DNA from 4 places in the Pseudomonas sp. B424 genome. Region 1 is predicted to be linked to each of the others. Evidence: predicted binding sites of a transcription regulator. Region 1 holds the regulator's gene; each other region holds the start of a gene.

Region 1 (8,008 bases):
CATGGGCAAGCAGATCAATCGTCAGATGTTCGCCTCACCCAAGGCGCTGGCGGTAGCGGCGGGGTTGATGGCAGTCATGGGCATCGTGCCGGGCATGCCGCACTTCTCCTTCCTGAGCATGGCCGCAGTCGCCGGTGGCGTGGCCTACCTGATGTGGAAAAAACACAACGTGGTCAAGGTCCAGGCCCTGCAAGAGGTGCAGCGCCAACAGGAGCTGCTGCCGTCCCCGGCCCGCGCCCAGGAGACCAAGGAGCTGGGCTGGGATGACGTGACACCCATCGACATGATCGGGCTGGAGGTCGGCTACCGGCTGATCCCGCTGGTGGACCGCAACCAGGGTGGCCAATTGCTGGCGCGGATCAAGGGCGTGCGTAAAAAACTGTCCCAGGACCTGGGCTTTCTGATGCCTACCGTGCATATCCGAGACAACCTCGACCTGGCCCCCAGCGCCTATCGTCTGACCTTGATGGGGGTGATTCTGGCCGAGGCCGAGATCTACCCGGATCGCGAAATGGCGATCAACCCGGGGCAGGTGTTCGGCACGTTGAACGGCATCACCACCAAAGACCCGGCCTTTGGTCTGGAGGCGGTGTGGATTGAAGTCAGCCAGCGCAGCCAGGCGCAATCGCTGGGCTATACCGTGGTGGACGCCAGCACCGTGGTGGCGACCCACTTGAATCAGATTTTGTACAAGCACTCCCATGAGCTGATCGGCCATGAAGAAGTGCAGCAGTTGATGCAGTTGCTGGCCAAATCCTCACCCAAGCTGGCGGAAGAACTGGTGCCGGGGGTATTGAGCCTTTCGCAGTTGCTCAAGGTGTTGCAGGCCTTGCTGTCCGAGCAGGTGCCGGTGCGCGATATCCGCAGCATTGCCGAAGCCGTCGCGAACAATGCCCATAAGAGTCAAGATACTGCCGCTTTGGTTGCCGCTGTGCGCGTCGGGCTGTCCCGCGCCATCGTGCAAAGCATTGTAGGTGTTGAGTCTGAGCTGCCTGTGATCACCTTGGAACCAAGGTTGGAACAAATATTGCTCAATAGTTTGCAGAAGGCCGGACAAGGCCAGGAAGAGGGCGTTTTGCTGGAGCCAAGCATGGCAGAGAAGCTCCAGCGCTCGTTGATCGACGCTGCTCAGCGTCAGGAGATGCAAGGCAACCCGGTTATCTTGTTGGTGGCAGGCCCGGTACGCGCGATGCTGTCGCGTTTTGGCCGTTTGGCGGTGCCCAACCTGCATGTGCTGGCGTACCAGGAAATCCCTGACAACAAGCAGGTCACGATCGTTGCGACAGTAGGCCCTAACGGCTGAGGGTTTGGTTTATGCAAGTGAAGCGATTTTTTGCCGCCGATATGCGTCAGGCCATGAAGCTGATTCGTGATGAGCTGGGGGCTGACGCCGCCATTATTGGCAACCGCCGGATTGCCGGGGGCGTTGAGTTGACCGCGGCCCTGGACTACAAGTTGTCCGCGCTGGCACCCCGGGTGCCGAACATTGAGCTTGAAGAAGAACTGCGCAAGACCCAGTCGCGGATCGTCTCGGCCCAGGCCGAGCTGAGCCTGCGCGGCGAAGGCGAGGCGGGCGATAACCGTCAGCTGTTTGCCGGTTTGCCGCTGACCGCTGCCGAGCCGTTGATCGAGCCGACCCTTGAAGAACCGCCGCGCCCTGCGCCGGTGGCCACGCCGACAATTGATCAGCGCGCATTCGACAATATGCGTCACGAACTCAATGGCCTGCGCGAGTTGCTCGAAGTACAGCTGGGCTCGCTGGCCTGGAGCCAGTTACAGGATGCCAAGCCGGCGCAGGCCAATCTGTGGCGCCGCTTGCAGCGCATCGGTCTGTCCGGGCCGCTGTCGCGCGATCTGCTGGCGCAAGTGGCCGGTATCGAAGAGCCGCGCCAGGCCTGGCGGATGCTGCTGGCGCACCTGGCACGGATGATTGCCACGCCTGAGCTGGAGCCGCTGGAAGAGGGCGGCGTGATCGCGATGGTCGGGCCTGCGGGGATGGGTAAAACTACTACGCTGGCCAAGCTGGCGGCCCGTTATGTACTCAAGTACGGCGCGCAGAATATCGCGCTGGTGAGCATGGACAGCTTTCGTATCGGTGCCCAGGAACAATTGAAAACCCTGGGCCGCATTTTGAACGTGCCGGTGACTCACGTGGCCCCGGGCCAGTCATTGGGCCAGACTCTCGAGCCGCTGGTGCGCAAGCGTGTGGTGCTGGTGGATACCGCCGGCCTGCAGGCCAGCGACCCGGCGTTGCGCCTGCAGCTTGAAAGCCTGGCCGGGCGCGGGATCAAGGCGCGCAATTATCTGGTATTGGCCACCACCAGTCAGAAGCAGGTACTGACGGCGGCCTACCTCAGTTACAAACGTTGTGGGCTGGCCGGTTGCATCCTGACCAAGCTGGATGAAACGGCGAGCCTGGGTGAGGTGCTGAGCCTGGCGATCAGTAACGGGTTGCCGGTGGCTTACCTGACGGACGGCCCGCGTATCCCGGACGATCTCCACCTGCCGCGGCGTCACCAGCTGGTGAGCCGCGCAGTGAGTGTGCAAATGCAGGAAGAACCCAGCGAAGAAGCCATGGCCGATATGTTCGCTGATATCTATCACAGCCCTCCCAAGCGGGTTGGCTGAGGTAGTCACGATTACGTTGCAATGTACCTACATCAGATGGTCTGAAGATTGTGTTCCGGTGGGGAACGCGCAGCCAACGTATGTAGCCGCGTCTAAGTAAGACAAGGTAAAGAAAGATCATGGGCAGCATGCATCCCGTACAGGTGATCGCAGTGACCGGCGGCAAGGGTGGCGTCGGTAAAACTAACGTTTCAGTCAACTTGTCTATCGCATTGGCCGAGCTGGGCAGGCGTGTCCTGCTAATGGACGCGGACCTCGGATTGGCGAACGTCGACGTCCTGCTGGGCCTTACCCCGAAATTCACCCTGGCCGATGTGGTCGAGGGGCGTTGCGAACTGCGCGACGTATTGCTCCAGGGCCCCGGCGGGATTCGTATCGTGCCGGCGGCCTCGGGCACCCAGAGCATGGTGCACCTGAGCCCGGCGCAGCATGCCGGCCTGATTCAGGCATTCAGCGACCTGGGCGATAACCTGGATGTGCTGGTGATCGACACCGCTGCCGGGATCGGCGAGTCGGTGGTCAGCTTTGTGCGCGCCGCCCAGGAAGTGCTGCTGGTGGTGTGCGATGAGCCGACCTCCATCACCGATGCCTACGCGTTGATCAAGCTGCTGAACCGCGATTACGGAATGAACCGTTTTCGCGTACTCGCCAACATGGCCCAAAGCCCCCAGGAAGGTCGCAACCTGTTCGCCAAGCTGACCAAGGTTACCGACCGTTTTCTGGACGTGGCCCTGCAGTACGTGGGCGCCGTGCCCTACGACGAATGCGTGCGCAAGGCCGTACAGAAGCAGCGCGCCGTCTACGAAGCGTTCCCGCGCTCCAAATGTTCGCTGGCATTCAAGGCCATTGCCCAGAAGGTGGACACCTGGCCACTACCTGCAAACCCCCGGGGGCACCTGGAGTTTTTTGTCGAGCGTCTGGTGCAGCAAGCAGGGGGACGCTTTTAATGACCGCCAGTGGCTACCGCATGTACAGCAAGGCATCGCGTGACAGCCAGTACGAGCTGATCGAACGCTATGCCCCCCTGGTCAAACGCATTGCGTATCACCTGTTGGCGCGGTTGCCGGCCAGCGTGCAGGTGGATGACCTGATCCAGGCCGGGATGATTGGTCTGCTCGAAGTGTCGGGCAAGTACGACGCGAGCAAGGGGGCGAGTTTCGAGACCTATGCCGGCATTCGTATCCGTGGCGCGATGCTCGATGAGGTGCGCAAGGGCGACTGGGCCCCGCGTTCGGTTCACCGCAATACACGCATGGTCAGCGATGCAATTCGGGTAATTGAAGCAAAAACCGGTTGTGACGCTAAAGATCATGAAGTTGCGGCCGAACTCCAGTTAAGCCTTGATGATTATTACGCCATTTTGAATGACACCCTGGGCAGCCGCCTGTTCAGTTTTGACGATCTGTTGCAGGACGGCGAACACGAAGGGCTGCATGAAGATGGCGCAAGTGCTCACCCGGAACCGTCGCGGGACCTGGAAGACGAACGCTTCCAGTGCGCCCTGGCCGATGCGATTGCCCATCTGCCCGAGCGTGAGCGACTGGTGTTGGCGCTGTACTACGACGAGGAGCTGAACCTCAAGGAAATCGGTGAGGTGCTGGGGGTCAGTGAGTCCCGGGTCAGCCAGCTGCACAGCCAGTGCGCCGCACGATTGCGCGCACGCCTGAGCCAGTGGCGCGCGCACTGACGGGAACACGTGCACTTATTGTGGGAGCGGGCTTGCTCGCGATGGGATCGACACGGTGAATCAGAAAAACCGCGCCGCCTGCATCGCGAGCAAGCCCGCTCCCACAGTCGATTTGGGCGGTGTTTGAAAACGAATTGATTGAATGGCGCGTCCCCAGACAGGACGCGTTTAAGACTGCTTGGAGGTCGAATTGGACAAGAACATGAAAATCCTCATCGTTGATGATTTCTCGACGATGCGGCGGATCATTAAAAACCTGTTGCGTGACCTTGGTTTCACCAACACGGTCGAGGCGGATGACGGCATCACGGCGCTGCCGATCCTCAATCTGGGGCATATCGACTTTTTGGTGACCGACTGGAACATGCCGGGCATGACCGGTATCGAGCTGTTGCGCCATGTGCGTGCCGACGAAAAACTCAAGCACTTGCCGGTGTTGATGGTGACCGCCGAAGCCAAACGCGAGCAGATTATCGAAGCGGCCCAGGCCGGTGTTAACGGTTATGTGGTCAAGCCGTTCACCGCTATCGCACTCAAAGACAAAATCGAAAAGATCTTTGATCGCATCGGTTGATCGGTTGCCTTGGGGGCGCTATGGAGCATCAAGAAACTACGCAGGGCGATTTTGAATCGACCCTGAAAAAACATGCTCACGAATTGGTCGAAAGCCTTGAAAGAGGCCAGTTTGGCGATGCAGTGCAGCTGATTCACGAACTCAACCAGACCCGGGACCGCGGGCTGTATCGCGAAGTCGGCAAGCTGACCCGTGAACTGCACAGTGCAATTGTCAATTTTCATATTGACCCGGGCATGCCGCAAGCCGAAGAAGTGTCGCAGATCACGGATGCCACCGAGCGTTTGGCTTATGTTGTGAAACTGACGGAAGCCGCCGCCAACCGCACCATGGATCTGGTGGAGCACAGCACGCCGCTGGTCAACGGAATGGGCCAGGAAGCCAGGGCTCTGAGTACGGACTGGGGGCGCTTTATGCGTCGCGAAGTCGGTGCCGAGGAGTTTCGCGAGCTGGCGCGTCGAGTCGACAGTTTTTTGACGCGTAGCGAAACGCAGAACAACATCGTGTCCGCCAACCTCACTGACATCTTGCTGGCCCAGGATTACCAGGACCTCACCGGTCAGGTGATCAAACGGGTAACGCAATTGGTGACCGAAGTTGAAAGCAATCTGCTCAAGCTGGTGCTGATGGCCAGTCAGGTGGATCGCTTTGCAGGGATCGAACACGACCGTGATGCAATGCGCGCCGAAAATAATTCGCAAAAAAGCCAGGCCAGGGGTGAAGGTCCGCAGATTCATGCCGATACACGTAATGACGTCGTATCCGGTCAGGATGATGTTGACGATTTGCTGTCCAGTTTAGGTTTTTAGGACTTCGCGGACGTGCGGGCGCTGTTGCCTGGCGTCGAAGCCCTATTTCAAGGAGCACGTACATGAGCTTCGGCGCCGATGAAGAAATCCTTCAGGATTTCCTGGTTGAAGCCGGCGAGATTCTAGAGCTGCTGTCCGAACAGCTGGTCGAGCTGGAAAGCCGACCGGATGATGCGGATCTGCTCAATGCAATTTTTCGCGGTTTTCACACTGTAAAAGGGGGCGCCGGCTTCCTGCAGCTCCATGAGTTGGTGGAGTGCTGCCACATCGCCGAAAACGTCTTCGACATCCTGCGCAAGGGTGAGCGCAGCGTTGACTCGGAGCTGATGGACGTGGTGCTTGAGGCCCTGGATGCGGTCAATGGCATGTTCAGCGAAGTGCGCGAACGCTGCCCGATCACGGCCGCAACCCCGGAGCTGCTGGCGGCGCTGGCACGTCTGGCCGAGCCTGCCGCGGCCCAGGCGGTCGTTGCGCCTGCGCCGATGGTGGCCGCCCCGGTAACCGATATCACCGACAGCGAGTTCGAACAGTTGCTGGACTCGCTCGATGCGGTCAAGGCGGCTGCGGCCGAACCTGACCCGGTGGCACCCCCGCAAGCCACGACCAGCGACGAAATCAGCGACGCCGAGTTCGAGTTGCTGCTCGACCAGTTGCACGGCAAGGGCCAGTTTTCTGCGCAGGCTGCGGTGGTTGCCGCAGTGCCCGAGGAGGTGCCCGCCGCGCCGGCCGAGGCCAGCCATGACATCACCGATGACGAATTCGAAGCCTTGCTTGATCAGTTGCATGGCAAGGGCTCGTTCAACGCAGACGCGCTGGAAGCTTCAGCGCCTGTTGAGCCCCAGCCCTCGGCCGCTGAACCTGCCGGCGACCCCGGGCTGATCAGCGACCACGAATTTGAAGCCTTGCTCGATGAGTTGCATGGCAAGGGCAAGTTCAGTGCCGACAGCGCGGCGGTAGCGGCTGCACCGGCACCGGTCAAACCGGCTGCGGTGCGAGCGGTCCCGGCCCGGACAAGCTCCGGGCCTTCGGAAAAACCGGCTGCCTCCGAGGCTGAGACCACCGTGCGGGTTGATACCGCCCGGCTTGACGACATCATGAATATGGTCGGCGAGCTGGTGCTGGTGCGTAACCGCCTGGTGCGCCTGGGGCTCAATAGCCACGACGAAGAGATGGCCAAGGCGCTGTCCAACCTCGACGTGGTCACCGCCGACCTGCAAACCGCAGTGATGAAGACCCGGATGCAGCCGATCAAGAAAGTGTTCGGCCGTTTCCCGCGGCTGGTGCGTGACCTGGCGCGGCAACTGAAAAAAGAAATCAGCCTGGAACTGGTAGGCGAAGAGACCGACCTGGACAAAAACCTTGTCGAGGCCCTGGCCGATCCGCTGGTGCACTTGGTGCGCAACGCCGTCGACCACGGGTGCGAAACCCCGGAAGAACGCGCCGCTGCCGGCAAGCCGAGCTGTGGCCGGGTGATTTTGTCCGCCGAGCAGGAGGGCGACCATATCCTGCTGTCGATCTCCGATGACGGCAAAGGCATGGACGCCAATTTTCTGCGCTCCCTGGCCGTGAAAAAAGGCCTGATGGACAAGGACGCCGCCGACCGCCTGAGCGAAAGCGACTGCTACAACCTGATCTTTGCGCCGGGGTTCTCGACCAAGACCGAGATCAGCGATGTGTCGGGCCGGGGCGTGGGCATGGACGTGGTGAAAACCAAGATCGCCCAGCTCAACGGCTCGCTGAGCATCGAGTCGACCCTGGGCCGGGGCTCGAAAATCGTGATCAAGGTGCCGCTGACCCTGGCCATCATGCCGACCCTGATGGTGATGCTGGGCAACCAGGCGTTTGCCTTCCCGCTGGTCAACGTCAACGAAATTTTCCACCTCGACCTGTCGCGCACCAATGTGGTCGACGGCCAGGAAGTGGTGATCGTGCGCGACAAGGCGTTGCCCCTGTTCTACCTCAAACGCTGGCTGGTGGCATCAGCCGCCCACGAAGAGCAGCGCGAAGGGCATGTGGTGATTCTTTCGGTGGGTACCCAGCGCATCGGCTTTGTGGTCGATCAGTTGGTCGGTCAGGAAGAAGTGGTGATCAAGCCGTTGGGGAAAATGCTCCAGGGCACGCCAGGCATGTCGGGCGCCACCATTACCGGTGACGGCCGTATTGCCTTGATTCTGGACGTTCCGAGCATGCTCAAGCATTACGCATCACGGCGTATTTGATTCTGGTGAGCCGGGGCGTTTGCGCCCCGCACCGCCTAACGGAGTGTTTATGGTAGTCAAGGTCCTGGTGGTGGATGATTCCGGTTTTTTC
Region 2 (8,008 bases), on a different contig from region 1:
TCGGCCGCGGCCGCGATCTGCTGGTTCATGCCCTGAATCGTCGACACCGTGCGGGTGATATTGCCCAGTGACTCGCCTGCGCGACGGGTCAGCTCAACGCTGTTGTCGGTCAGGGCGCGGCTGCTGTCCATGCTGCTGGACACTTGCTGGGTACCGCTTTGCAGGCCCTCAATCAGTTCTTCGATCTCCTCGGTGGATTTTTGCGTGCGCTGCGCCAGGCTGCGCACCTCGTCCGCGACCACCGCAAACCCGCGACCGGCCTCACCGGCCCGTGCTGCCTCGATGGCGGCGTTGAGGGCCAGCAGGTTGGTTTGCTGGGCGACCGACTTGATCACGTCCAGCACGCTGCCGATCTTGTCACTCTCGCGCTTGAGATGGCCCATGGCCTCGGTGGAGTGACCGACCTCGATCGCGAGCTTCTCTATCTGGGCGAGGGCTTGCGCGACCACTTTGTCGCCTTCGCGGGCCTGCTGGTCGGCAGCAACCGCAGCTTCACTGGCTTCTTCGGCATTGCGTGCCACTTCCTGAACTGTTGCTGCCATTTCATGCATGGCGGTGGCGACCTGATCGGTTTCGACTTTCTGGCTGTTGACCCCGGCGCTGGTCTGCTCTGTTACCGCCGAGAGTTCTTCGGCCGCGCTGGCGATTTGCGTCACACCGTCGCTGATGCCGCCAATCAACTCGCGCAGACCTGTGGTCATGCGTTGAATGGCTTGCTGTAGCTGGCCCAGTTCGTCGCGGCGGTTGGTCACGTGGTCATGGGTCAGGTCGCCGGACGCGATCTGCTCAACGGTTCTTAGTGTGCGCTGCAGCGGGATAACAATCTGGCGGGTAATGACCCAGGCGGCAATGAACCCCAGCACCAGGGCCAGCAGTGCACAACCGATCAGCAGGCTTGTGGCCTTGCGGCTTTCGGCGTCGCGTTTGGCCGCCTGCAGTGCCGAAAGCTTCTGGCTCTGTTCGATCAGGGTATTGCCCTGCTGGTGCATGCGCTCAATGGCCTGGTCTGCGGGTTGTGAGCCCTGAATGAGGTCGGCGAAGGCGCGTTTGTACTCGGTCACGGCGTTGAGTTGCTGCTCGACCAGAATAAGGTCATCTGGAGATACCAGCTGTGCGCGGGACAGCTCCAGCGCGTTGTCCAGTTCGGTCAGCTGGCGGGTGACGCCGGCAAGGGTGCTTTCCCCGGGGTGGCGCTCATATTCAAGGCGTGCAATACGCAGGTCTTTGGTCAGCCCGATAATTTTCGAGATGTTGGCCAGCTTGTCGCCCCGGTCAATCACGGACACCAGGCCATTCCAGCCGGTAGCGGCAATCAACAAGGTCAACACCAGTACCAGACCGAAGCCCAGGCTGAGTTTACGTTTGACGCTTATGTTGCCGAGCAGTTGGGCCAGCCGATGGTACATGGTGATACTCCTTTACTGACCGAGACTCGTGGAGGTCTTTGCGGGTTGTAAGGGCATCGGCGCGCGGGTGGAGAACTGAAGGGCAGAGGTTGGATGTGTGACGAACGTCGCAGGTGCTACCCCTGTGGGAGCGGGCTTGCTCGCGATGCAAACTGCGCGGTATGTGTGAGCTACCCCGTTGATGCCATCGCGAGCAAGCCCGCACCCACAAGCTGGAGGTCAGAACAACCGGGCGAGCAGGGCGGTAACGGCGGTTTCGACCCGCAGGATGCGTGCTCCCAGTTGTACCGGTTGCAGGCCGGCCTTGGCCAGCAAGTCGATTTCGTAAGGGATCCAGCCACCTTCCGGGCCGATGGCCAGTGTGACCGGCTCATCCAGCCCGCGCGGGCAGGCCGGGTAATCACCCGGATGGCCAACCAGGCCCAGGGTGCCTTCGACCAGTGCCGGCAGGCGGTCTTCGACGAAGGGCTTGAAGCGCTTTTCGATAATGATTTCGGGCAAGACGCTGTCGCGTGATTGCTCAAGGCCAAGAATCAGTTGCTCACGAATCGCTTCGGGCTCCAGAAACGGGGTCTGCCAGAAGCTTTTTTCAACCCGGTAACTGTTGACCAGAACTACTGTGGGCACGCCCATCGAGGCCACGGTTTGCAGCACCCGGCGCAGCATTTTCGGGCGTGGCAGGGCCAGCAACAGGGTCAGCGGCAGTTTGGCCGGGGGCGGCAGGTCGAGGCTGTGGATAACCAGTTCGGCTTCCTTGGCTTCAAGGCGCACCAGCTCGGCGCTGCCCATCAATCCGCCAATCCGCCCGACGCGCAGGCTGTCGCCGACAGCGGCACGGTGAACTTCCTGCATGTGAGTCAGGCGCCGATCGCGCAGGATCACACGGTCGGCGGCAATGAAATCAGCCTCTTCGAGGAGCAGCAGGTTCACGCTTGTGGCGCTGGCGGCTGGGCGTCGTTGTCCGCCGGTTGTTCGTCCGGGTCTTCACCGCGCTTGTTCTTGCTGATCAGGCTGCCAAACAGAATGCCGATTTCAAACAGCATCCACATCGGGATCGCCAGCAAGGTTTGCGAGAAGATGTCCGGCGGGGTCAGGATCATGCCGACCACGAAGCAGCCGATGATTACGTACGGGCGGATCCTGCGCAGGTATTTGACGTCGACGATGCCGATCCATACCAGCAGCACCACGGCCACCGGGATTTCAAAGGCCACGCCAAAGGCAAAGAACAGCGTCATGACGAAATCTAGGTAGCTGCTGATGTCGGTCATCATCGCTACGCCTTCGGGGGTGGCGGCGGCGAAGAACTTGAACACCAGCGGGAACACCAGGAAGTAGGCGAACGCCATGCCGGCATAAAACAGGAAGATGCTGGAGACCAGCAGCGGTACGGCGATGCGCTTTTCGTGCTTGTACAGACCGGGTGCGATAAAGCCCCAGATCTGGTGCAGGATCACCGGTATCGCAATAAACAGCGAGACCATCATGGTCAGCTTGAGCGGCGTGAGGAACGGCGAGGCCACGTCAGTGGCGATCATTGTCGCGCCCACCGGCAGGTATTCACGCAATGGCGTGGAGACCAGGGTGTAGATCTGCTGCGTGAAGGCGAACAACCCGGCAAAGATGATGAAAATCGCCGCGATGCAGCGCAGCAGGCGGGTGCGCAGCTCGGTCAGGTGCGAAACCAGCGGCATTGGCTGGTCGTGTTCAGGCTTATCGCTCATGCGCTTAAGGGGCTCGCGGTGGCAGGGTAGGGTCGTGTGGCGTTGCCGGTTGAGGCGCAGGGTCGGACGCGGTTTTGCTCAGGCTCACGGGCGCGGGGCTCGCAGGCTCGACAGTTGCTGCGGTCACAGGGGGCTCGGTCGGCGTCAGGGGCTTCACGGCGTCCTGCAGGGGCGCCAGAATCTTCTTGGCTTCCTCTTCCATCGACAGAATGTGTTCGTTGTGCAGCTGCCGACGAATTTCGTCGGCGCCGATTTCACGTTCAACTTCCTGTTTGATCGCATTGAAACTGCGTTTCAGGCGCCCGATCCACAGGCCCGCCGTGCGCGCTGCACCCGGCAGCCGCTCGGGGCCGAGCACCAGCAGGGCCACCAGGCCAACGAGCAGCAGTTCACTGAAGCTGATACCGAACATTAGTTTTGGCTCACACGTCTTTGCGGGTCGGCTCTTCGACTTTCTGCGCCTGCACGTCAATGGTGTGCGGCTCGTTCAGGGTCGAAGTGGTGTGTGGCTGCGGCGCGGCAGTTGGCTGTGCAGGAGGAACCACAGGCTCGGCAGGTTTTTCGTCGTCGTTCATGGCTTTGCGAAAGCCCTTGATCGATTCGCCGACATCGGTGCCCAGGTTTTTGAGTTTTTTGGTGCCGAAGACGAGGACTACGACTACCAGAATGACGATCCAGTGTTTCCAGTCAAAAATGCCCATGATGTGTTCCTTTGCAAAGTGATTTAGGCGGACGGCCGCGAGGCTTTTTCTACGTGGCCGGAGGTGCCGATGCGACGTTCCAGTTCATCCAGTACGGCCTGAGGATGCTGCCCCAGCTGGGCCAGCATGATCATGCTGTGGAACCAGAGGTCGGCCGTTTCGTAGATCACATCGCTGCAATCACCGCTGATGGCGGCATCTTTGGCGGCGATGATGGTTTCAATCGACTCTTCGCCGACTTTTTCCAGAATCTTGTTCAGACCCTTGTGGTACAGGCTGGCGACATAGGAGCTGTCGGGCGTTGCGCCTTTGCGTGCTTCAAGCACCTGGGCAACGCGGCTCAAGGTGTCAGTCATGGGAGTGCCCTGCGTGGTAAATGGCGTGGGGGTCTTTGAGCACCGGGTCGACGGTCTTCCACTCGGCATTTTCGTATACGCGGTAGAAGCAGCTCTGGCGGCCGGTATGGCAGGCGATGTCACCGATTTGCTCAACCATCAGGATGATTACATCGGCATCACAGTCCAGGCGCATTTCATGCAGCTTTTGCACGTGACCGGACTCTTCGCCCTTGCGCCACAGCTTGCCACGGGAACGTGACCAGTAAATGGCACGGTTTTCGGCCGCGGTCAGGCTCAGCGCCTCGCGGTTCATCCAGGCCATCATCAGCACGCGCCCGGTTTTGTGGTCCTGGGCAATCGCCGGCACCAGGCCGTCGCTGTCCCATTTGATCTCGTCCAGCCAGTCTTTCATGTTCGACTCCGACAACCGGCCTCAACCCTGTGGTCAAGGCCTGGTGAATTCACAGTTTGCCAGCCTCGCCCGGGGCTGGCTATCGGCGCACGATCAGATACAAGCCTACGGCCAGCATGATTCCGGCAGGCCAATAGCCCGCAGTGTGCAGTGGCCCGATACTGGCCAGCAAGGCACCTGCGGCCAAATGCCCGGCACCGATCAGACGCAGGAACCAGCCGTCGCGGGATTCGCGCACGATCAATGGCGGATTATTGGCATGGGGCTGCGACATGCGCTCCAGCAGGTCGCGGGTCATTCCGGCCAGATGCGGGATCTGCTCGACCTGGCTGTGCAGGTTGCGCAGCAAGGTCTTGGGGCTGACGCGCTCACGCATCCAGCGTTCCAGGAACGGCTGGGCGGTGTTCCACAGATCGAGGTCGGGGTACAGCTGACGCCCCAGGCCTTCGATATTGAGCAGGGTTTTTTGCAGCAACACCAACTGCGGCTGGACTTCCATATTGAAGCGTCGAGCCGTCTGGAACAGGCGCATCAGCACCTGGCCAAAGGAAATCTCCTTGAGCGGTTTTTCGAAGATCGGCTCGCACACGGTACGGATCGCCGCTTCAAACTCGTTGAGTTTGGTGTGCGCCGGTACCCAGCCCGAATCAATGTGCAACTGTGCCACGCGGCGATAGTCGCGCTTGAAGAAGGCGAACAGGTTGCGCGCCAGGTAGTCCTGGTCCTCGGGGGTCAGGCTGCCGACGATACCGCAGTCGATGGCGATGTATTGCGGGGCCCACGGGTTGACGGTGCTGACAAAGATGTTGCCGGGGTGCATGTCGGCGTGGAAGAAGCTGTCGCGGAACACTTGGGTGAAGAAAATCTCGACCCCGCGCTCGGCCAGCATCTTCATGTCGGTGCGCTGATCGGCAAGCGCTTGCAGGTCGGTGACCTGAATCCCGTAGATACGCTCCATCACCAGCACTTTGGGGCGACACCAGTCCCAGTAGATCTGCGGGACGTACATCAGCGGCGAGCCTTCGAAGTTGCGCTTGAGCTGGCTGGCGTTGGCCGCCTCGCGCAGCAGGTCGAGTTCGTCGTAAATGGTTTTTTCGTAGTCCGTGACCACGTCCACCGGGTGCAACAGGCGGGCGTCGGCGCTCAGGCGTTCGGCGGTTTTGGCCAGGATGTACAGCCAGGCCAGGTCAGAACCGATGATCGGCTTGAGGCCGGGGCGCACAACCTTGACCACCACCTCTTCGCCCGTCTTGAGCTTGGCCGAATGCACCTGGGCCACCGAGGCCGAGGCCAGCGGTTCGATGTCGAAACGGCTGAAGACTTCGCTGATCTTGGCACCAAGCTGCTCTTCAATCAGCTTGACCGCCACTTGCGGGTCGAACGGCGGCACCCGGTCTTGCAGCAGCATCAGCTCATCGGCGATGTCGGCGGGCAGCAGATCGCGGCGAGTCGAGAGAATCTGGCCGAACTTGATAAAGATCGGGCCCAAATCCTGTAAGGCCAGACGCAGGGCTGCACCCCGGCTCAGCTCCAGCTTTTTGCGCGGGAACCAGCGCCACGGCAGTGCGTAGCGCAGTGACAGCATCCACCACGGCAAAGGCAGGGCGAACAGCAGGTCATCCAGTCGGTAGCGAATGACGACGCGCTGGATACGAAACAAACGGCGTATGGCAAGCAGCTTCATGCGTTATCGCTGGAATTGTGGGATCGGGAAAGGCGCTCAAAGCGCGCCTCAAGGCGATCCAGGTCGAGTTTGAGTTGGTCGAGTTCGTCAAAGCGCGCTTGCGCTTCACGTTCGCCGACCAAGGTGCGGGCTTCTTCGCTCAGGTATTCGGCAAGGTTCTGATTGAGGCTGGCGAACCCTTGCTGATACCAGTTGGCGCGGCTGCGCAGGTGACCACCGATCAATGCCGTGGCCACCGGCCCGATCCAGTTCGAGAGTTCGTACTCCCAATCCAGCTCCAGGTCTTGCAGCACTGCCGCCAGTTCCATCAGCACCGCGCTGTCGCCTTCGAGCTCGACGTCAGGGCCGTGCAGGATGGCGCTTTTGTCCTTGCTCAGCGCAAGGCGCAGCAGGCTTGTGGCGGGCGCACGCAGGGTGCAGTCGGGATCGGCTGCCCACTGGGTAGCCAGCAGCAGGCCTTCATCGCTGGGCAGGATAAACAGGTTCAGCGAGGGGCTTGCGCATTCGACGGCAATCAACTTGCCGGTCAGGGGGCGCAAGCGCGCCAGGGCCGTGCTGTCCAGCCGCAAAACGCGGTTGATGCCGTTTTCGACGCTGGCGAGAAGGCCGCGCAGCAACATCAGGGCTTGATGCCGCGATGCAGGGCGACGATGCCGGAGGTCATGTTGTGATAAGTCACGCGGTCAAAGCCGGCCTCGACCATCATCGACTTCAGCGTCTCCTGGTTGGGGTGCATGCGGATCGATTCGGCCAGGTAGCGATAGCTTTCCGGGTCGTTGAGGATCAGCTTGCCCACCATCGGCATGAAGGCGAACGAGTAAGCGTCGTAGACCTTGGACATCAACGCGTTGGTCGGCTTGGAGAACTCCAGCACCAACAGGCGGCCACCCGGTTTGAGCACGCGCAGCATGGAACGCAGGGCGTCTTCCTTGTGGGTCACGTTGCGCAGGCCGAAAGCGATGGTTACGCAATCGAAGTAGTTGTCCGGGAACGGCAGCTTTTCAGCATCGGCCTGAACGAACTCGATATTGCCGGCCACACCCTTGTCCAGCAGGCGGTCACGGCCGACCTTGAGCATGGAGGCGTTAATGTCGGCCAGCACCACTTGGCCGGTCGGGCCAACCAGGTGCGAAAACTTGCGGGCCAGATCACCTGTACCGCCGGCGATGTCCAGCACCTTGTTGCCTGGGCGCACGCCCGACAGCTCGATGGTGAAACGCTTCCACAGACGGTGCATGCCGCCCGACAGAACGTCGTTCATCAGGTCATATTTACCGGCTACGGAGTGGAAAACCTCGGCGACTTTTTCGGCCTTTTGGCTTTCGGGTACGTTTTTGAAGCCGAAGTGAGTGGTGGGTTCGGCATCGCTGCCTTTGCGCTGATCAGTCATATCGCTGTCACCAAAAGAGAATGCTGGCCATTCTAATCCCGGTGGCCGGCTTTGTCTTGGCGAGGGTGAATGTATAGTGGCGGCTTTATTTATCAGGAGTGACGCCATGGCGCGTATCAGCGTTGAACGTACCCACAGTCTGGGCCTTGAGGCCGCACGCGAAAAAGCCCAGCCTCTGGTCGAGAAACTGGCCAGCCAGTATGGCCTGACCCCTACCTGGGCCGGCGACACCGTAAAACTGAAACGCTCCGGCGTGAATGGCACCCTCCAGATCAGCGAAAAAACCGTCAAGGTCGATGTGGAGCTGGGCCTGCTGATGTCAGCGATGAGCGGCATGATCCAGTCAGAAATCG
Region 3 (8,008 bases), on a different contig from region 1:
GCGAAATCGTTGACAGCTTCACACTGTCCACCGCCATCAAAGGCAAATACGGCCTGGTGTTCTTCTACCCGCTGGATTTCACTTTCGTTTGCCCGTCCGAGCTGATTGCTCTGGATCACCGCATTCCTGAGTTCCAGGCGCGTAACGTTGAAGTGGTTGCCGTATCGATCGACTCCCATTTCACTCACAACGCATGGCGCAACACGCCAGTGAACAATGGCGGCATCGGCCAGGTGAAATACACCATGGCTGCTGACATCAATCACGCAATCTGCAAGGCCTACGACGTTGAAACCGAAGGCGGCGTTGCTCTGCGCGGCGCATTCCTGATCGATGACAAGGGCGTTGTACGTTCCCAGATCGTTAACGACCTGCCACTGGGCCGTAACATGGACGAGCTGCTGCGTCTGGTTGACGCTTTGCAATTCCACGAAGAGCACGGCGAAGTTTGCCCTGCCAACTGGAAGAAAGGCGACAAGGGCATGACCGCTTCGACTGCAGGTGTTGCTGCTTACCTGACTGAGAATGCTGACCAGCTGTAAAGGTTAGTTTCAGGCATAAAAAAACCGGACCCAGTGTCCGGTTTTTTTATGGAGCGGGATAAACCCAAACGGCTTGATCAGTCGTTAAAGTCTTTCCAGCCGCCCATTTGTTTCCAGCGGTTGACGATGCCACAGAACAGTTCAGCAGTTTTCTCGGTGTCATAACGTGCCGAGTGGGCTTCACGCCCGTCAAAATCGATGTCGGCGGTTTGACAGGCTTTGGCCAGCACGGTTTGGCCGTAAGCCAGGCCAGCCAGGGTCGCTGTATCAAAGCTCGAGAACGGGTGAAACGGATTGCGTTTCATGTCCAGGCGCGCAACGGCTGCGTTGAGGAAGCCCAGATCGAAGCTGCTGTTATGGCCAACCAGAATGGCGCGTTTGCAGCCATTGGCTTTCAGGGCCTTGCGCACACCACGGAAGATGTCGGTCAAGGCTGTCTCTTCGCTGACGGCCATGCGCAGCGGGTGATCCAGCTTGATGCCGGTGAACTCCAGCGCGGCAGCTTCGATGTTGGCGCCTTCAAACGGTTCTACACGGTGGAAATAGGTGTGCTCCGGGTATACGAAGCCTCTTTCGTCCATACCGATCGTTACTGCGGCGATTTCCAGCAAGGCATCAGTGGCGCAGTTGAAACCACCGGTTTCAACATCGATTACGACCGGTAGATAGCCGCGAAAACGCTCGGCCATCGGGTGGCGCGATCCGCCGCCATGGCCGCCTTCGTGTTCGTCATCATAATGGTCGTCACTCACAGCTGTTCCTCAAGCAGGCGCCAGCGCAGTTTTTCACCGGCGCGCAGCGGGATTACGGTCAGCTCGCCGAAAGGCAGGCTGTTTGGGGCGGTCCATTCCTGGCGAACCAGGGTGATCTGTTCGGTGCTCGGGGCCAGCCCGTAGAAACGAGGGCCGTTCAAGCTGGCAAAAGCTTCCAGTTTGTCCAGCGCATTGCGCTGTTCAAAAGCTTCGGCGTACATCTCGATGGCCGCATAAGCGGTATAGCAGCCGGCACAGCCGCATGCAGCTTCTTTGGCGTGCTGGGCATGGGGTGCCGAGTCGGTGCCCAGGAAGAACTTCTCGCTGCCACTGGTTGCGGCATCCAGCAGAGCTTCCTGATGGGTGTTGCGCTTGAGGATCGGCAGGCAATAGAAGTGCGGGCGAATACCGCCAACCAGCATGTGGTTGCGGTTGTAAAGCAAGTGATGAGCCGTGATGGTTGCGCCGACGTTGGCCGAAGCCTCGTTGACGAACTGCACCGCGTCTGCGGTGGTGATGTGTTCAAACACCACTTTCAAGGTCGGGAATCGCTCTACAACACGGCGCATATGCTCGTCGATGAAGATTTTTTCGCGATCAAAGACGTCCACGTTGGCGCGGGTGACTTCGCCGTGTATCAGTAATGGCATGCCAACTTCGGCCATGACTTCAAGCACCGGAAAGATCGCGTCGATGCTGGTCACGCCGGAGTCGGAGTTGGTCGTTGCGCCGGCCGGGTACAGCTTGGCAGCATGGACGAACCCGCAGGCTTTGGCCGTACGAATGTCTTCTGGCTGTGTTCGGTCAGTAAGGTAAAGCACCATCAGCGGCTCGAAGCGGCTGCCGGCCGGGCGCGCAGCAAGAATTCGCTGGCGGTAGGCATCGGCTTCGGCTGCATTACGCACCGGAGGTACCAGGTTGGGCATGATGATGGCGCGGCCAAAAGTGCGCGCTACATCCGCAACAGTGTGGGGCAACACAGCACCATCGCGAAGATGTATATGCCAGTCGTCGGGACGCAGCAGGGTCAGGCGGTCAGACATTGGGGATTCCAGGCGGGTCAAACTGATGTGAATGCTACCGGAAAAGACTCTATCAGGCACTCGCTATCAAGTTTTGTGGTGAGTAACCGATATCTCCAGGGTATGCCGTAAATCGGTTGACTGTTTTTTTGCAGTACAAGCCTGTGGAGCCTCCCGTGCGCCAGCGTTATTTCATCCTGCTCAGTATGTTTGCCAGCCTGCCGGCCATGGCTCTGACTTTTCAGACACGGCTGGAGAATATCGAGTGGAAAGTGGAAGGCGATAAATTTGAATGCCGTCTGATCCAGCCCATTACTGACTTCGGTTCCGGAGCCTTTGTGCGTCGGGCTGGCGAGCAGGCCGTTTTCCGCCTCAATGCCTACAGTCCGATGCTTGGCGAGGGCTCTGCAACTCTACTGGCGGCGGCTGCACCGTGGCAGCCGGGGAGGGGAGACATTGATCTGGGGGCCGTACGCATCGGACGTGGACAGGTATTGTTCAACAGCTCTCAAGCCCAGGCGGGACGCTTGTTTCGCGGTCTGCTCGAAGGGCGAAGCCCGCTGGTAAGGCATTTCTCCCGCGAGGGTAGCGTGTCGGAAGTTCGTCTATTGCCGGTCAGATTTCGCCAGGCTTATAGGGATTACGAGGCCTGCACGGCAAAGCTGCTGCCCAAAAACTTTGAACAGGTCAGGTACAGCCAGATCGGATTTCCTGGTAGCGGTACCGAACTTGATCCCAATGCGCAGAGCAGCCTGCAAGTGATGGTTGAGTACTTGAAGGCAGACCCTTCGGTCAATCACGTCACCCTGGACGGTCATTCGGACAATCAGGGCAATCGGTTGACCAATCGCGAGTTGTCCCGGCGCCGGGCATTGGCCGTGATGAATTACTTCAAGGAAAACGGGTTGCAGGAGTCGCAGATCACGGTGCGTTTCCACGGCGAACAATACCCGCTGGCGCCGAATACCAATGGGGCAAATCGCGCCAAAAACCGCCGGGTCAGTGTCCGTCTGGAGCGGCTCCCTGAGCCTGTAAAAGCGGTTCCGTCAGTGGTTGTTACACAGCCTTCTGCAATTTCTTGAAGCGATCGTCTGGTCGCGGCCTTGACATAATCTGTCGCTTTGTCGTCTTAAGCTGTCGCGCCTCTGTAAATTCACGCATATGGGCGGTAGACTGTTCGGCTTTTCGAACAACCCGTGGAGTGATGGCATGGCGGACGTAAACAAGGTCGTTCTGGCTTATTCGGGCGGCCTGGACACTTCGGTGATCCTGAAGTGGCTGCAGGATACTTATAACTGTGAAGTCGTAACCTTCACCGCTGACCTGGGTCAGGGCGAAGAAGTCGAACCGGCACGTGCCAAGGCGCAAGCCATGGGCGTTAAGGAAATCTACATTGATGACCTGCGTGAAGAGTTTGTTCGAGACTTCGTTTTCCCGATGTTCCGCGCCAACACTGTTTACGAAGGCGAGTACCTGCTGGGTACTTCCATTGCTCGTCCGCTGATCGCCAAGCGCCTGATTGAAATTGCCAATGAAACAGGCGCAGACGCCATTTCCCACGGCGCAACAGGTAAAGGTAATGACCAGGTTCGTTTTGAACTGGGCGCCTATGCCTTGAAACCAGGGGTCAAGGTTATTGCTCCTTGGCGTGAGTGGGACTTGCTCTCCCGTGAAAAGCTGATGGATTACGCTGAAAAGCACAATATCCCGATCGAACGCCACGGCAAGAAGAAATCCCCGTACTCGATGGATGCCAACTTGCTGCACATCTCCTACGAGGGCGGTGTGCTGGAAGATACCTGGACCGAGCATGAAGAAGACATGTGGCGTTGGACCAAGTCGCCAGAAGACGCGCCTAACACGCCGACCTTTCTGGAACTGACTTACCGCAACGGCGATATCGTTGCCCTGGACGGCGTCGAAATGACCCCGGCCACCGTGCTGGCAACTCTAAACCGTATCGGCGGCGAGAACGGCATCGGTCGTCTCGATATCGTTGAAAACCGTTATGTAGGGATGAAGTCCCGTGGCTGCTACGAAACACCGGGCGGCACCATCATGCTGCGGGCTCACCGTGCCATTGAGTCGATCACTCTGGACCGTGAAGTCGCTCACCTGAAAGACGAGTTGATGCCTAAGTACGCCAGCCTGATCTACACCGGCTATTGGTGGAGCCCTGAGCGTTTGATGCTGCAACAAATGATTGATGCGTCTCAGGCTCACGTGAACGGTGTCGTTCGTCTGAAACTGTACAAAGGCAACGTGATCGTTACCGGTCGCAAGTCTGACGATTCGTTGTTTGATGCCAATATTGCCACTTTTGAAGAAGATGGCGGTGCTTACAACCAGGAAGACGCTGCAGGGTTTATCAAGTTGAATGCGTTGCGCATGCGCATTGCTGCAAACAAAGGCCGCAAGTTTTTCTAATACGCGCTGCCTGTAAAAAAGCCCCGGCCATTGGTCGGGGCTTTTTTTTGCTGATGAGTCAGGCATGACGGGCTCATCAAGGTGAATTCAGTGTGTCCAGCTTGCGTGTATCTCTATTGTAGGCGATGACTTGTGTATGGCCAGTACACGCGTTGCGTACAAAGTGTTTAACCATATCTAGTTGTGATTGAGTATTTACCAGCAGTAGCAGTACATCTTTTTCTGTCATGTTGTTCTTGTTGTTGCGTGACATATTCAAGTGAGTGCGCAGGGTATTTTCAAGTGTGTATTTGTCTGGTCGTTGTGAGCGTTCGTGGCTAAGGTCGATAAAGTAAAGTTTTGTAGGTTGGGTGCCTTCAATCAATACGAGGCTCTCTGTCGAGAGCGTTACAGGCGTGCTGGGCGGGTCAGGATCATGCACTCTATGGCCCCTGGGAAGGAATATAAAGCGCTGAGGTGTGCGTGCGCTGAAATTTATGCTCGCCTGATAGCGCAGTGTGGAAAGTGGTATTGGCGGTGTTGTGTGTTTAAAAGAGGCTGGGGCCTCTGGGTGAAGTTCGGTAGCTCTGGGAGTGTGTTCTGCCTTGGATAAATCAGTCGGAGTGTAAAGGCTCTTGTTATTGAAATTCAAAGTGAGAAAAAACAGGGTGATTAAAAAAGACGGAAATATAATCAAAAACCATACGTATATTTTTTGGTGTTCGCTGTTGATGTAGGGCAATGAGACTGCGGCGGAAGCTTCTGTCAGCATTGAAAAGATAGCGATCACTGTAAGTGGGTTATTGATTTTTATTTTGTGGCGTATCATTTTATGAATTCCGGCAGGAGGTTATTTGGGGGGGGCGGTGTGGGCCGTGGGATGTCGAAAGCTATGATGCGGTGGTGATGCTCATGTGTTTTCAGGGTGCATCTGTTATTAACCTAGACGTGGGTTTTTGAAGTTGCAAACAAATATAGGTGCGGTTGACGCTGTCAGGGAGTGGTTTTTCGGTTTTATTTCTTAATTCGAGCTGTCTGTAGGAAGTGTTTCGTAGAGTAGGGTGGGTTCTATAAATGTTGTTAGGGGGTGTGAAGCATGCTGGTGTAAATCGTTTTATATAAAATCAAATAGAGAAGGGATTATGCGGCATGTGTGTGACTGTGAGGGGAGTATCTATCTAGATTTTACTTGTGCTCAGTTATTTTCAAAAAAACGCATTGGGGGTGAGTTTTGTTTTGATATATTTTTGTGCTTGGGTGTTTTCTGAATGCTATGTAGTCCTATTCTTTAAGTGAAATTGCCTACTATTTTCTCATGGGAAAAGAGTAGATTTTACCTTTCGTGAAAATTACTTGGTTTTGGTTTTTTTTATTTTCTGATTGGGTTGTAGCACGGTTTTAAAGGGGGTTCAGGTGTTGAGTGAAGGGCGTGCTGATATGGTGAAATCTTGGTTTTTACTTGAGGTAGAGCGCTTGCCATTACTTGTATAAAGATATTTCAAGTTGTGCTCATGGCTGTGCATTAAGTTTGAGGATGGCGTCGCAGGGGAGGATGTATGTTTAGTTGTTTACTTGAGGTGTAATAAATGTCTGTTATTTGTGTCGTGAACATGTAGGTTTTTTCTTGATTTTGTGTAGGAAATGTCTTTGGTTGTTAGTGCTTGGGGGGACACTATGCCCAGGTTGTCATGACTAGGCTATTGTGCTGGTTCTAAAAATTCGAACAGCGATAAATTGGAATTGCCCATGAATAAAGTGCTGATCGTGGATGATCATCCTGTAATTCGTCTTGCTGTGCGTATGCTCATGGAAAGACATGGCTACGAAGTCATCGCAGAGACGGACAATGGAGTGGACGCTTTACAGCTTGCACGTGAATACGCGCCCGATATTGTAATTCTCGATATTGGGATACCCAAACTTGACGGGCTTGAAGTTATTGCGCGCCTGTCAACACCTGCAGTGCCTGTCAAGGTTCTGGTGCTGACTTCACAAGCCCCGGGTCACTTTTCCATGCGCTGCATGCAGGCAGGTGCAGCAGGTTATGTATGCAAGCAGCAGGATTTGACCGAACTGCTGAGTGCTATCAAGGCTGTGCTGTCAGGTTACAGTTACTTCCCGAATCAGGCCTTGCACTCAGTGCGCTCCAGCCTGGGAAATGCCAGCGAGGCGGATATGGTCAATCGCCTGTCAGGGCGAGAGATGATGGTGCTGCAGCAGTTGGCGCGAGGGAAAAGCAACAAAGAGATAGCTGATGGCATGTTTCTGAGCAATAAAACGGTGAGTACCTACAAAACGCGCCTTTTATTGAAGCTGAATGCCCGCTCGCTCGTTGATTTGATCGAGCTTGCACAGCGTAATGGCCTGGTATGAGACGAGGGGTGTGGGGAATTGAGAGCCAAGCCAGAGCCCTCTGAAAACAAAAAAGCCTCCGCTAAAGGAGGCTTTTGATGTCGTTTTCCAAAAACTAAAGATCGTATCCATAATCTTCAAGCTCTTTTCTGAGCCTTTTTTCTTCCAGAAGTGCGTCTATAGTCCGGCGTTTGGCCAAATTGGTTTTGGCCACCTCGATAACAGGCTCCACTATTTCGTCCGGATCGACGACTGCAAAATCTTCTTCTACTTCCAGTTCTTCTTTGCCAGTGCTCATTCAGTTCACTCCAGGCCAAGACAGTCAATGGCGCCCCTTATAGCGATATTCGCTGCCGGGGTAAAAAAGATTTTCTCAATCGATCAGCCCATAAAATATCTATTACTCAATCGTCAGAGGTTTTTTCCTTGAAGTCGCACAGGTCTTCTATGCGACAGCTCCCGCACCGCGGCTTGCGCGCCTGGCAGACGTAGCGGCCATGCAGGATGAGCCAATGATGGGCGTCCAGCAGATACGGTTTGGGTACGTACTTCATTAAATTCTTTTCGACCTCGACCACATTTTTGCCTGGTGCAATTCCCGTACGGTTACTGACCCTGAAAATATGGGTGTCCACGGCCATAGTCAGCTGTCTGAAGGCTGTGTTGAGTACCACGTTTGCAGTCTTGCGCCCTACTCCGGGGAGCGCTTCAAGCTCTTCGCGCGTCTGTGGTACCTGACTGTCATGGCGTTCAATCAATAAACGGCAGGTTTCAATCACGTTTTTAGCCTTACTGTTAAAAAGGCCAATGGTCTTGATGTACTCCGTCAGCCCTTCTACCCCCAGAGCGTAGATGGCTTCTGGTGTATTGGCGACTGGAAACAGTTTGGCCATTGCCTTGTTCACGCTCACGTCGGTGGCTTGAGCGGACAGGA
Region 4 (8,008 bases), on a different contig from region 1:
CCAGAACTGGAGCCGGAACCCAAGCCATAAACATCTGCCCCGGTGGGAGCGGGCTTGCTCGCGATGGCAATGCCCCGCGCAGGCAAGCCGGCTCCCACAGGTTTTGCGGTGTCACTCAAGGGGGTGTTTCAGCGTTTAGTAGTCGTCTTTATCAAACTGGCGCGCCTCGCGCTGCAGTTGATACACAAAACGTTCGACCTGGCGCTGCACGCCACCGCTGATGTTGTGGAAGCGCAGACCGGCGAAGGTGATGTTGAGGCGCTCTTCAAAATGCAGATAACGCAATTCGACAGGGGTGGTGATCTGGCCGAAGGGCAGGGCGGCGGTGAAGCGCTCATACACCTGGCCCAGCTGCAGGTTTTCGCCGATATCCCCTTCAAAACGCAACTTGCAGCCAGTGGCGGACACGTCCAGCAACTTGCCCTTGATCGGTGACTTGAGCTTTTCACCGGCCACTTGCACATCAATCAGATGCGACAGTTTCAGGGCCGCGCGAAACGCGCTCCGGCGCTGGTGGTAAAGCACTTCGCGGGGTAACGCGCCGCGATAGCAGCGATGATCATGGGTGTCGTCGATGCTCAGCGGCGTGGTGCATTCCCAGGCGATGCGCACGCCTTCGTGGAAACCCTCAACCCGAAACGGTATTCCGGCCTCCAGAAAACGCTCACCTCCACGGGGGATCATTTCGTCCAGGGCCAGGGTGTTGTTCTCGCGGTTCACATCAACCACATAGCTCTGAAAGCGCTGGGTGCGATCCTGGAAAGTGATGATCAGCGGGTCATGGCTCTCTTGCAGCATCCGCAAGCTGGAGGCAATTTCCAGCGGCGTGGTAAGCACCTTTGGCGGCTGCGGAGCATCTGGGGCGTCGAACACGGTTGATCAATCTCCGGACAAAATACTGCAACACGCAAAAGAGGCATTCTGCCATCATGCTGCGTGTCTCGCTAGACAGTGTGATCGCGCAGGGTCAGGCCTGGCTGTAAGCGCGGTGCCTGTTGAGCATCGAAGTGGTACCGCGTGCGTCATACAGCGACGGAGCTTCGCCGCCGTGCAGAATGCGCAGCTGGTTGGCCGTGATCGACTGTTGGGTCTGGATCGATTGGCCGTTGAGCAGGTTGGCGGCCTGGCACCGGGCCAGCAACTGGCTCAGCACATCGCTTTGGCTGAGCAGTTGAGCGCCCACGCTTGAATGGCTGGCAAGGCTTTCGAGGCCGCTGCGGTTGGTGGCCAGGCCGAGGCTTGCCAGGATCTCGCTGCGTTTGCGGCCATGCTGCTCAAGCAGAATGATCAACGAATGCTTGCGTGCCAGGATGTTCTCCAGCACCTGCATGTCGCGGCCTTTAAGGGCGATGGACTCGTCCTGCAACAGGCCGAGCAGTTGCTCGGCGGGGGCGAGGTCATCATTGATCAGTTGCAGTAAATTTTCGTCGTGCATAAGACCCCAGGATTAAGCGTCCAAAAGCCTGGCACTGGCCACGTGGGCCTAGCGCTGGGCTTCCATGTTCAGCAGTTTGCTGGCGACCTGGTTGCTGTCGACTTTGTAGCTGCCATCGGCAATGGCCTGTTTGAGTTCGGCCACACGGTTTTTGTCGACCACGGGTTGGTCACGCAACGAGTCGCTGATCTTCTGCAACTGTTGAGCCTCTTGGCTGAGGTGTACAGATTCCCCGCTCGGGGCGCTGGCGCCGGTTTGCTCAGGGCTTTTTGCAGGGGCCGCTTGCGTGGCGCTGCCTGCTTCCTGACTGCGCGTACTGCCGGTCAAGGGCGGTGCGCTGTTGAGACGACTGAAGTCGATGACCATAACGGAAAACCTCGGGGTATTTGGACGCTTGCCATGTTTTCGGCCATACCCGGAAAAACTTTAGGCTCGATTAATCATGGCTTCACACAGAACTGTACTGATCTGCGTCAAACATACAGTGTAGGAAAGCAGGGAAACTGATGCCAACTTTCCTACAATGCCACTTCAACTTGCCCGGGTGCAGTCACTCGCGCCCGGATCACGCGCTTGGAATTCAGGTTTTTCACCCGGATCTGCTCGCTAAGGCCGCCGTCAGACAGCGCTTCGCCGGGCATCTTGACACTTAATGTGCCGCTGCGGGCGCTGATCACCACATGCTCGCCCTTGCGCACCGCGGCAGCCTGCTCCAGATGCGTGAGTGTCAGCACTTGATCGGTCACCATGGGGCGCAGCAATTTTTGCCCGACCGCCAGTTCGGTCGCGGTCAAATACCCCTGGTTGATCAGGCTGATATCCCGCTCGCGCAGGCTGACATCGGCGTAGTCGATCACCATGCCGCGCTTGAGCGGGTGAGTCACGGTGACGACATTACGGAACAGCTTGACCTGGGCCGGAACAAAGATGGTCCACGGCGAGAGCCCTTCGCAACGGATGCGAACGATGACTCGGCCCATGGGTTGTGCCGGGCTTTCGAGGGTGGCTGTCAATTCCTTGTCGCAATGGGCCAGGCGCAGGCGCGGGTCCAGATTGTTGACCTGGATCTGATATCGTCCCTGCGTCTGGCTGGTGGCCAGATAGTCTTCGACGGTGAATTCAAGAAAGCCTTGGGTCACGCCGATAAGCTGATCAGGCGATGTAAACGCGTCAGCATGGCTATAAGTGCACAGGCCCGTCAGACCGCCGACCGCCAGGACGCTCAGGCAGCAGCGGCGCAGGGTCTGGCGAAAAAGCCGGTGGCAGGAATTTGTCGTTTTTGCGTTCATGGCCGATAAAAAAGCAAGCCCCGTGCCGTTTACCGGGTAATGCGTGTCGAAACTTAAAGTTTTAAGAGGAGCTGAGTATGGCTGGGGTGATGGATGCGGTTAACCAGCGCACTCAACTGGTCGGGCAAAACCGCCTGGAGCTGTTGCTGTTTCGCCTGGATGGGCCACAGCTTTACGGGATCAATGTGTTCAAGGTCAGGGAAGTGCTGCAATGCCCGAAACTGACCATGATTCCCAAGTCCCATCCCGTGGTGTGCGGTGTGGCGAGCATTCGCGGCGCGACCATCCCGATTCTCGACCTGGCGATGGCCACGGGCTCGGGGGCCCTGAAAGATCAGAGCAACCCGTTCGTGATCATCACGGAGTACAACACCAAGACCCAGGGTTTTCTGGTGCGCTCGGTCGAACGTATCGTCAACATGAACTGGGAAGATATTCATCCGCCACCCAAGGGGACCGGCCACGACCATTACCTGACGGCCGTGACCCGGATGGACGACCAGCTGGTCGAGATCATCGATGTTGAAAAGGTGCTGGCAGAAGTTTCGCCATCGCCCGAAACCATCACCCAGGGCGTGGTCGATGTCGAAACCCGCAGCAAGGCGCTGTCATTGCGGGTGCTGACCGTCGACGATTCGTCGGTGGCGCGCAAACAGGTTGCCCGTTGCCTGCAAAGCGTGGGCGTTGAAGTGGTGTCGTTGAACGACGGCCGTCAGGCGCTGAATTACCTGCGCAAGCTGGTGGAGGAGGGCAAGGACCCGTCTGAAGAGTTTCTGATGATGATCTCGGACATCGAGATGCCGGAAATGGACGGTTACACCCTGACAGCTGAAATCCGCAACGACCCGCGGATGCAAAACCTGCACATCATTCTGCATACTTCGTTGTCCGGGGTATTCAACCAGGCGATGGTCAAAAAAGTCGGTGCCGATGACTTTTTGGCCAAATTCCGGCCTGATGACCTGGCATCCCGGGTAGTTGACCGGATCAAAGCAGCAGACCAAAGTCAGGGCCAACCCCTGGCGGTCAAAACGATTTAAGAGGCAGGACATTTGTCGACGGCTAATTTGGATTTTGAACAGTTCCGGGTTTTCCTGGAAAAAGCCTGTGGCATTTTGCTGGGTGAAAACAAGCAGTACCTCGTCTCCAGCCGGCTCAACAAGCTGATGGAACAGCAAGGTATCAAGTCATTGGGCGAGTTGATCCAACGTATCCATAGCCAGCCGCGCAGCGGGCTGCGCGAGCAGGTGGTCGATGCCATGACCACCAACGAAACCCTGTGGTTTCGCGATACCTACCCCTTTGAAGTGTTGAAGAACAAGGTGCTGCCCGAGCAGATCAAGGCCAGTCCGGGTCAGCGCCTGCGTATCTGGTCGGCAGCCTGTTCTTCGGGGCAGGAACCCTACTCGCTGTCGATGGCGATTGATGAGTTTGAGCGCAGTAACCTGGGGCAGTTGAAGGCGGGCGTGCAGATTTTTGCCACTGACCTGTCCAGCTTGATGCTCAACACCTGCAGAACCGGCGAATACGACAACCTGGCGATTGGCCGGGGCCTGTCGCCGGAGCGTTTGCAGCGCTATTTCGACCCCAAGGGGCCGGGGCGCTGGGTGATCAAGGCACCGATCAAAAGTCGTGTCGAGTTCCGCCCCTTCAACCTGCTGGACAGCTATGCAGGCTTCGGCAAGTTCGACATCGTGTTCTGCCGCAACGTGCTGATCTACTTCTCGGCAGAGGCGAAGAAAGACATCCTGCTGCGTATTCACAGCACCTTGAAGCCGGGCGGGTATTTGTTCCTGGGTGCCTCCGAGGCGCTCAACGGATTGCCGGATCACTATCAGATGGTCCAGTGCAGCCCGGGGATTATTTACCAGGCCAAGTAAGCAAAACGGGAGCCCTGGATGGCTCCCTTTTTGTAGCCGCTGCCGAAGGTTGCAATGTGGCGCGTAGCGCCAGCAAAGCCTGCTGCTACCCAATCTCGAAAACGACACGAACGCCCCTTGCCGTAAGGGCGAAACCTGTATTTTAGTTAAACGCGAATGCTGGATATGTACCCGGTATCGCAGTTACTGACACAGCGTACATATCCATTCGATGCGCCACGGCTTTCTACGGGTTTCGCCCTTACGGCGAGGCACTTTTTCCAAACGCCGAAAAAGTACCCAAAAAGGCTTGCCCCGGCGTACGGCCTTCGCTGCGCTCAGGTGTCCCTCGCGCAGGTACGCTCCGTGGGCACGCCGTGACGGGCCATCCATGGCCCAACACGGCTCTCCCGGCATCCATGCCGGGAGACCCACTGCGCAGAACCTCCACTCGGCCTCCCGAAGGGGCCGGTAGATCAAAAGCAATGCCCGCCGAGGCGGCCGACCGGCCGGCCTGTTTGGCGGCGAGGTCTGCGAGACTCGCACATCTCCTCTGTGGGAGCGGGCTTGCTCGCGATGCAAGCGGCGCGGTATTTGAGTTGAATCGCGCCGATGCCATCGCGAGCAAGCCCGCTCCCACAAGGGGTTGTGCAGTTTCAAGCCTTAACCTTTGTTTTTGCTGTAGCCACGGGATTAATCAAGCGACACGAACGCCCCTCACAGGAGGCTGAACGCAGGTGCTGTTCTGGGGGAGCCTGGGCGACCTCGGCCGTATGGCAGGGCAAGGACTTTTTGGTTCCTTTTGGGTCCTTCCAAAAGGGACTCGCCGTAAGGGCGAAACCAATATTTCAGTTAAACGCGGATGCCGGATATGTACGCGGTGGTTCTGTTGTTGCAGCTGTTAAATAACTGCCTTTACAGCGTACATATCCATTCGATACGCCACGGCGTTAGATCTGCCGCCCACACAAACCTGTACCCCCCCCCCTCCAAAGCGGCAGAAAAGCGGCAGTCAGCGGTCAACCGTTGCCGCTTTTCTGGCATTGCCGCCTCCCTCGCCCCTCCCAAAGCCTTGAAATACGGCTCTGTGCCAACTGGCACGGGGTTTGCTCTGTTCATGTCATGTAGAACCTGAATCACATCCTCAGGTCAGCCCACAAAGGTTTTTCGACATGAGCATCAGCTTCGATAAAGCGCTTGGTATCCATGAGCAGGCACTGGGCTTTCGCGCCCAGCGCGCTGAAGTACTGGCCAACAACATCGCCAACGCCGATACCCCGAACTACAAGGCTCGGGACCTGGATTTCGCCTCTGTGCTCGCTGCGCAGAACGACAAGAATCAGAGCGGCACGTTTGCGCTGAACAAGACCAACACCCGCCATATCGAAGCCCAGGGCCTGAGCAGCGGCGACGAGTCGCTGTTGTACCGTACGCCGATGCAGCCGTCGATCGACCAGAACACCGTGGACGCTCAGATCGAGCAGTCAAACTATGCAGAGAATGCGGTCAACTTCCAGGCCAGCTTCACCCTGCTCAACAGCAAATTCAAAGGGCTGATGTCGGCCCTGCGCGGGGAGTAACCCATGTCTCTAGCCAGTGTTTTCAATATTGCCGGTAGTGGCATGAGTGCCCAGACCACGCGCCTGAACACCGTCGCCAGCAACATCGCCAACGCCGACACCGTGTCGTCGAGCATCGATCAGACCTACCGCGCCCGTCACCCGGTGTTTGCCACCATGTTTCAGGGTGCGCAAAGCAGCACCGGCGACTCGCTGTTCCAGGACCAGGACGGCGCCGGTCAAGGCGTGCAAGTGCTGGGTGTGGTCGAAGACCAAAGCGAACTCCAGGCCCGTTACGAGCCAAACCATCCTTCTGCCGACGCCAAGGGTTATGTGTACTACCCCAACGTCAACGTGGTCGAAGAAATGGCCGATATGATTTCCGCCAGTCGTTCGTTCCAGACCAACGCCGAGCTGATGAATACCGCCAAAACCATGATGCAGAAGGTTCTGACCCTCGGTCAGTGATAAGGGGCGACACAAATGAGTGTGACCGATACCACCAGCGGCATGACCCTTAACCAGGTGCTTGCCAACTCCGCCCAGGTCAGGACCACCGACAACAGCGTGGGTGCGGCAACCAAAGGCGTGACCGGCAGCTCGGCGCTGGGCAAGGATGCATTCCTGCAACTGCTGGTCACCCAGCTGAAAAACCAGAACCCGCTGGACCCGCAAGACAACACCGCGTTCGTCGCCCAGCTGGCGCAGTTCAGCAGCCTGGAAGGCATCACCACCCTCAACGATACGGTCAACTCACTGTCGGGTGGCCTTCAGTCCTCGCAGGCGTTGCAGGCGTCGTCGCTGGTGGGTCGTTCGGTGATCGTGCAAACCAATGAAGCCTATGTGGACCCCGCCAGCGGCAAGCCATTCAACGGCACCGTGGTGGTAAAGGACGCCGACTCCAAGCCCGTCATCACCATCACCGATGCGGACGGTGAAGTGGTCCGCACCCTCGAGATGGGCAGCCAGAAAGCCGGTAACGCGGACTTTACCTGGGACGGCAAGGACGACGACGGCGTGCTGCTGGACAAGGGCTCGTACACCTTCACCGCGTCGAGCAAAAACGATACCGGCACCACGGCGCTCACCACCTATCTGCCCGCCACGGTTAACAGCGTGACGCTGAGCAAGACCGGTGGCGAGATCATGCTCAACCTCGCAGGCCTGGGCAGCATTGGTATGTCCAAAGTCCAGACCATTGGCCTCTAAGCCCACTCATACGCCTCAAGGAGAGAAACATGTCATTCAATATCGGCCTTAGCGGCCTCTATGCGGCGAACAAACAGCTCGACGTGACCGGCAACAACATCGCCAACGCCGCGACCACAGGCTTTAAAGCCTCGCGCGCAGAGTTTGCGGATATTTATTCGGCGAGCAAGCTGGGCATCGGCAGCAAGACCATCGGCAGCGGCGTCAACCTGGCAGCGGTCTCGCAGAACTTTGGTCAAGGCTCAGTCAACAACACCGGCAACCTGCTGGACATGGGGATTCAGGGCAGCGGCTTCTTCGTGCTGAGCGACAACGGCTCCCTGAGCTACACCCGTGCCGGTACGTTCAAGTCCGATAAAGACGGCTATGTGACCAGCTCCGATGGCACTGCACGCTTGCAGGGCTATGGCGTGGATGCGAACGGCGATATCGTCAACGGCGTGTTGACCGACCTGCGCATCGACACCTCGAACCTGGCGCCCAAGCCCACAGGCTCGGTAACGTCGGAGATCAACCTGAACTCCAGCAGCGATGCGATCGATCAGACCAAAGTCCCGTTCGATCCCACCGTAGCCACCAGCTACAACAAAAAATTCTCCACCACCGTCTACGATAGCCAGGGCAATGCGCACCCGATGGATCAGTACATGGTGAAGA

The links. The regulator FliA, encoded in region 1, starts transcription of late flagellar genes. The targets are predictions, from matches to a motif close to CTAAAGTTTNNNNNNNNNNNGCCGNTAA.
Region 2: a site for FliA is predicted at 1,460-1,487, ahead of ACZRMS_RS01270 (methyl-accepting chemotaxis protein). Genes of this name have one in related genera too.
Region 3: a site for FliA is predicted at 2,403-2,430, ahead of ACZRMS_RS09200 (flagellar protein MotY). Genes of this name have one in related genera too.
Region 4: a site for FliA is predicted at 1,838-1,865, ahead of flgM (flagellar biosynthesis anti-sigma factor FlgM). Genes of this name have one in related genera too.

What each region holds. Positions count from the first base shown of each region.
Region 1 is NZ_JBUZTL010000004.1:222,544-230,551, reverse strand. It holds gene flhA (flagellar biosynthesis protein FlhA) at 1-1,303, shown strand, start outside; gene flhF (flagellar biosynthesis protein FlhF) at 1,315-2,628, shown strand; gene fleN (flagellar synthesis regulator FleN) at 2,748-3,575, shown strand; gene fliA (RNA polymerase sigma factor FliA) at 3,575-4,315, shown strand; gene ACZRMS_RS07815 (chemotaxis response regulator CheY) at 4,518-4,889, shown strand; gene ACZRMS_RS07810 (protein phosphatase CheZ) at 4,910-5,698, shown strand; gene ACZRMS_RS07805 (chemotaxis protein CheA) at 5,761-7,917, shown strand; gene ACZRMS_RS07800 (protein-glutamate methylesterase/protein-glutamine glutaminase) at 7,967-8,008, shown strand, end outside.
Region 2 is NZ_JBUZTL010000001.1:307,794-315,801, reverse strand. It holds gene ACZRMS_RS01270 (methyl-accepting chemotaxis protein) at 1-1,406, opposite strand, end outside; gene ACZRMS_RS01265 (16S rRNA (uracil(1498)-N(3))-methyltransferase) at 1,626-2,336, opposite strand; gene tatC (twin-arginine translocase subunit TatC) at 2,333-3,130, opposite strand; gene tatB (Sec-independent protein translocase protein TatB) at 3,135-3,542, opposite strand; gene ACZRMS_RS01250 (twin-arginine translocase TatA/TatE family subunit) at 3,553-3,831, opposite strand; gene ACZRMS_RS01245 (phosphoribosyl-ATP diphosphatase) at 3,855-4,187, opposite strand; gene hisI (phosphoribosyl-AMP cyclohydrolase) at 4,180-4,581, opposite strand; gene ubiB (ubiquinone biosynthesis regulatory protein kinase UbiB) at 4,661-6,265, opposite strand; gene ACZRMS_RS01230 (ubiquinone biosynthesis accessory factor UbiJ) at 6,262-6,885, opposite strand; gene ubiE (bifunctional demethylmenaquinone methyltransferase/2-methoxy-6-polyprenyl-1,4-benzoquinol methylase UbiE) at 6,885-7,655, opposite strand; gene ACZRMS_RS01220 (polyhydroxyalkanoic acid system family protein) at 7,762-8,008, shown strand, end outside.
Region 3 is NZ_JBUZTL010000005.1:217,123-225,130, reverse strand. It holds gene ACZRMS_RS09215 (peroxiredoxin) at 1-542, shown strand, start outside; gene rnt (ribonuclease T) at 620-1,294, opposite strand; gene pyrC (dihydroorotase) at 1,291-2,337, opposite strand; gene ACZRMS_RS09200 (flagellar protein MotY) at 2,493-3,398, shown strand; gene ACZRMS_RS09195 (argininosuccinate synthase) at 3,526-4,743, shown strand; gene ACZRMS_RS09190 (hypothetical protein) at 4,820-5,551, opposite strand; gene ACZRMS_RS09185 (response regulator) at 6,469-7,095, shown strand; gene ACZRMS_RS09180 (PA3496 family putative envelope integrity protein) at 7,190-7,372, opposite strand; gene nth (endonuclease III) at 7,479-8,008, opposite strand, start outside.
Region 4 is NZ_JBUZTL010000012.1:29,620-37,627, reverse strand. It holds gene ACZRMS_RS15315 (MFS transporter) at 1-30, shown strand, start outside; gene ACZRMS_RS15310 (flagellar brake protein) at 136-873, opposite strand; gene ACZRMS_RS15305 (flagella synthesis protein FlgN) at 968-1,435, opposite strand; gene flgM (flagellar biosynthesis anti-sigma factor FlgM) at 1,484-1,801, opposite strand; gene flgA (flagellar basal body P-ring formation chaperone FlgA) at 1,954-2,724, opposite strand; gene ACZRMS_RS15290 (chemotaxis protein CheV) at 2,802-3,764, shown strand; gene cheR (protein-glutamate O-methyltransferase CheR) at 3,777-4,604, shown strand; gene flgB (flagellar basal body rod protein FlgB) at 5,756-6,163, shown strand; gene flgC (flagellar basal body rod protein FlgC) at 6,167-6,610, shown strand; gene flgD (flagellar hook assembly protein FlgD) at 6,626-7,351, shown strand; gene flgE (flagellar hook protein FlgE) at 7,381-8,008, shown strand, end outside.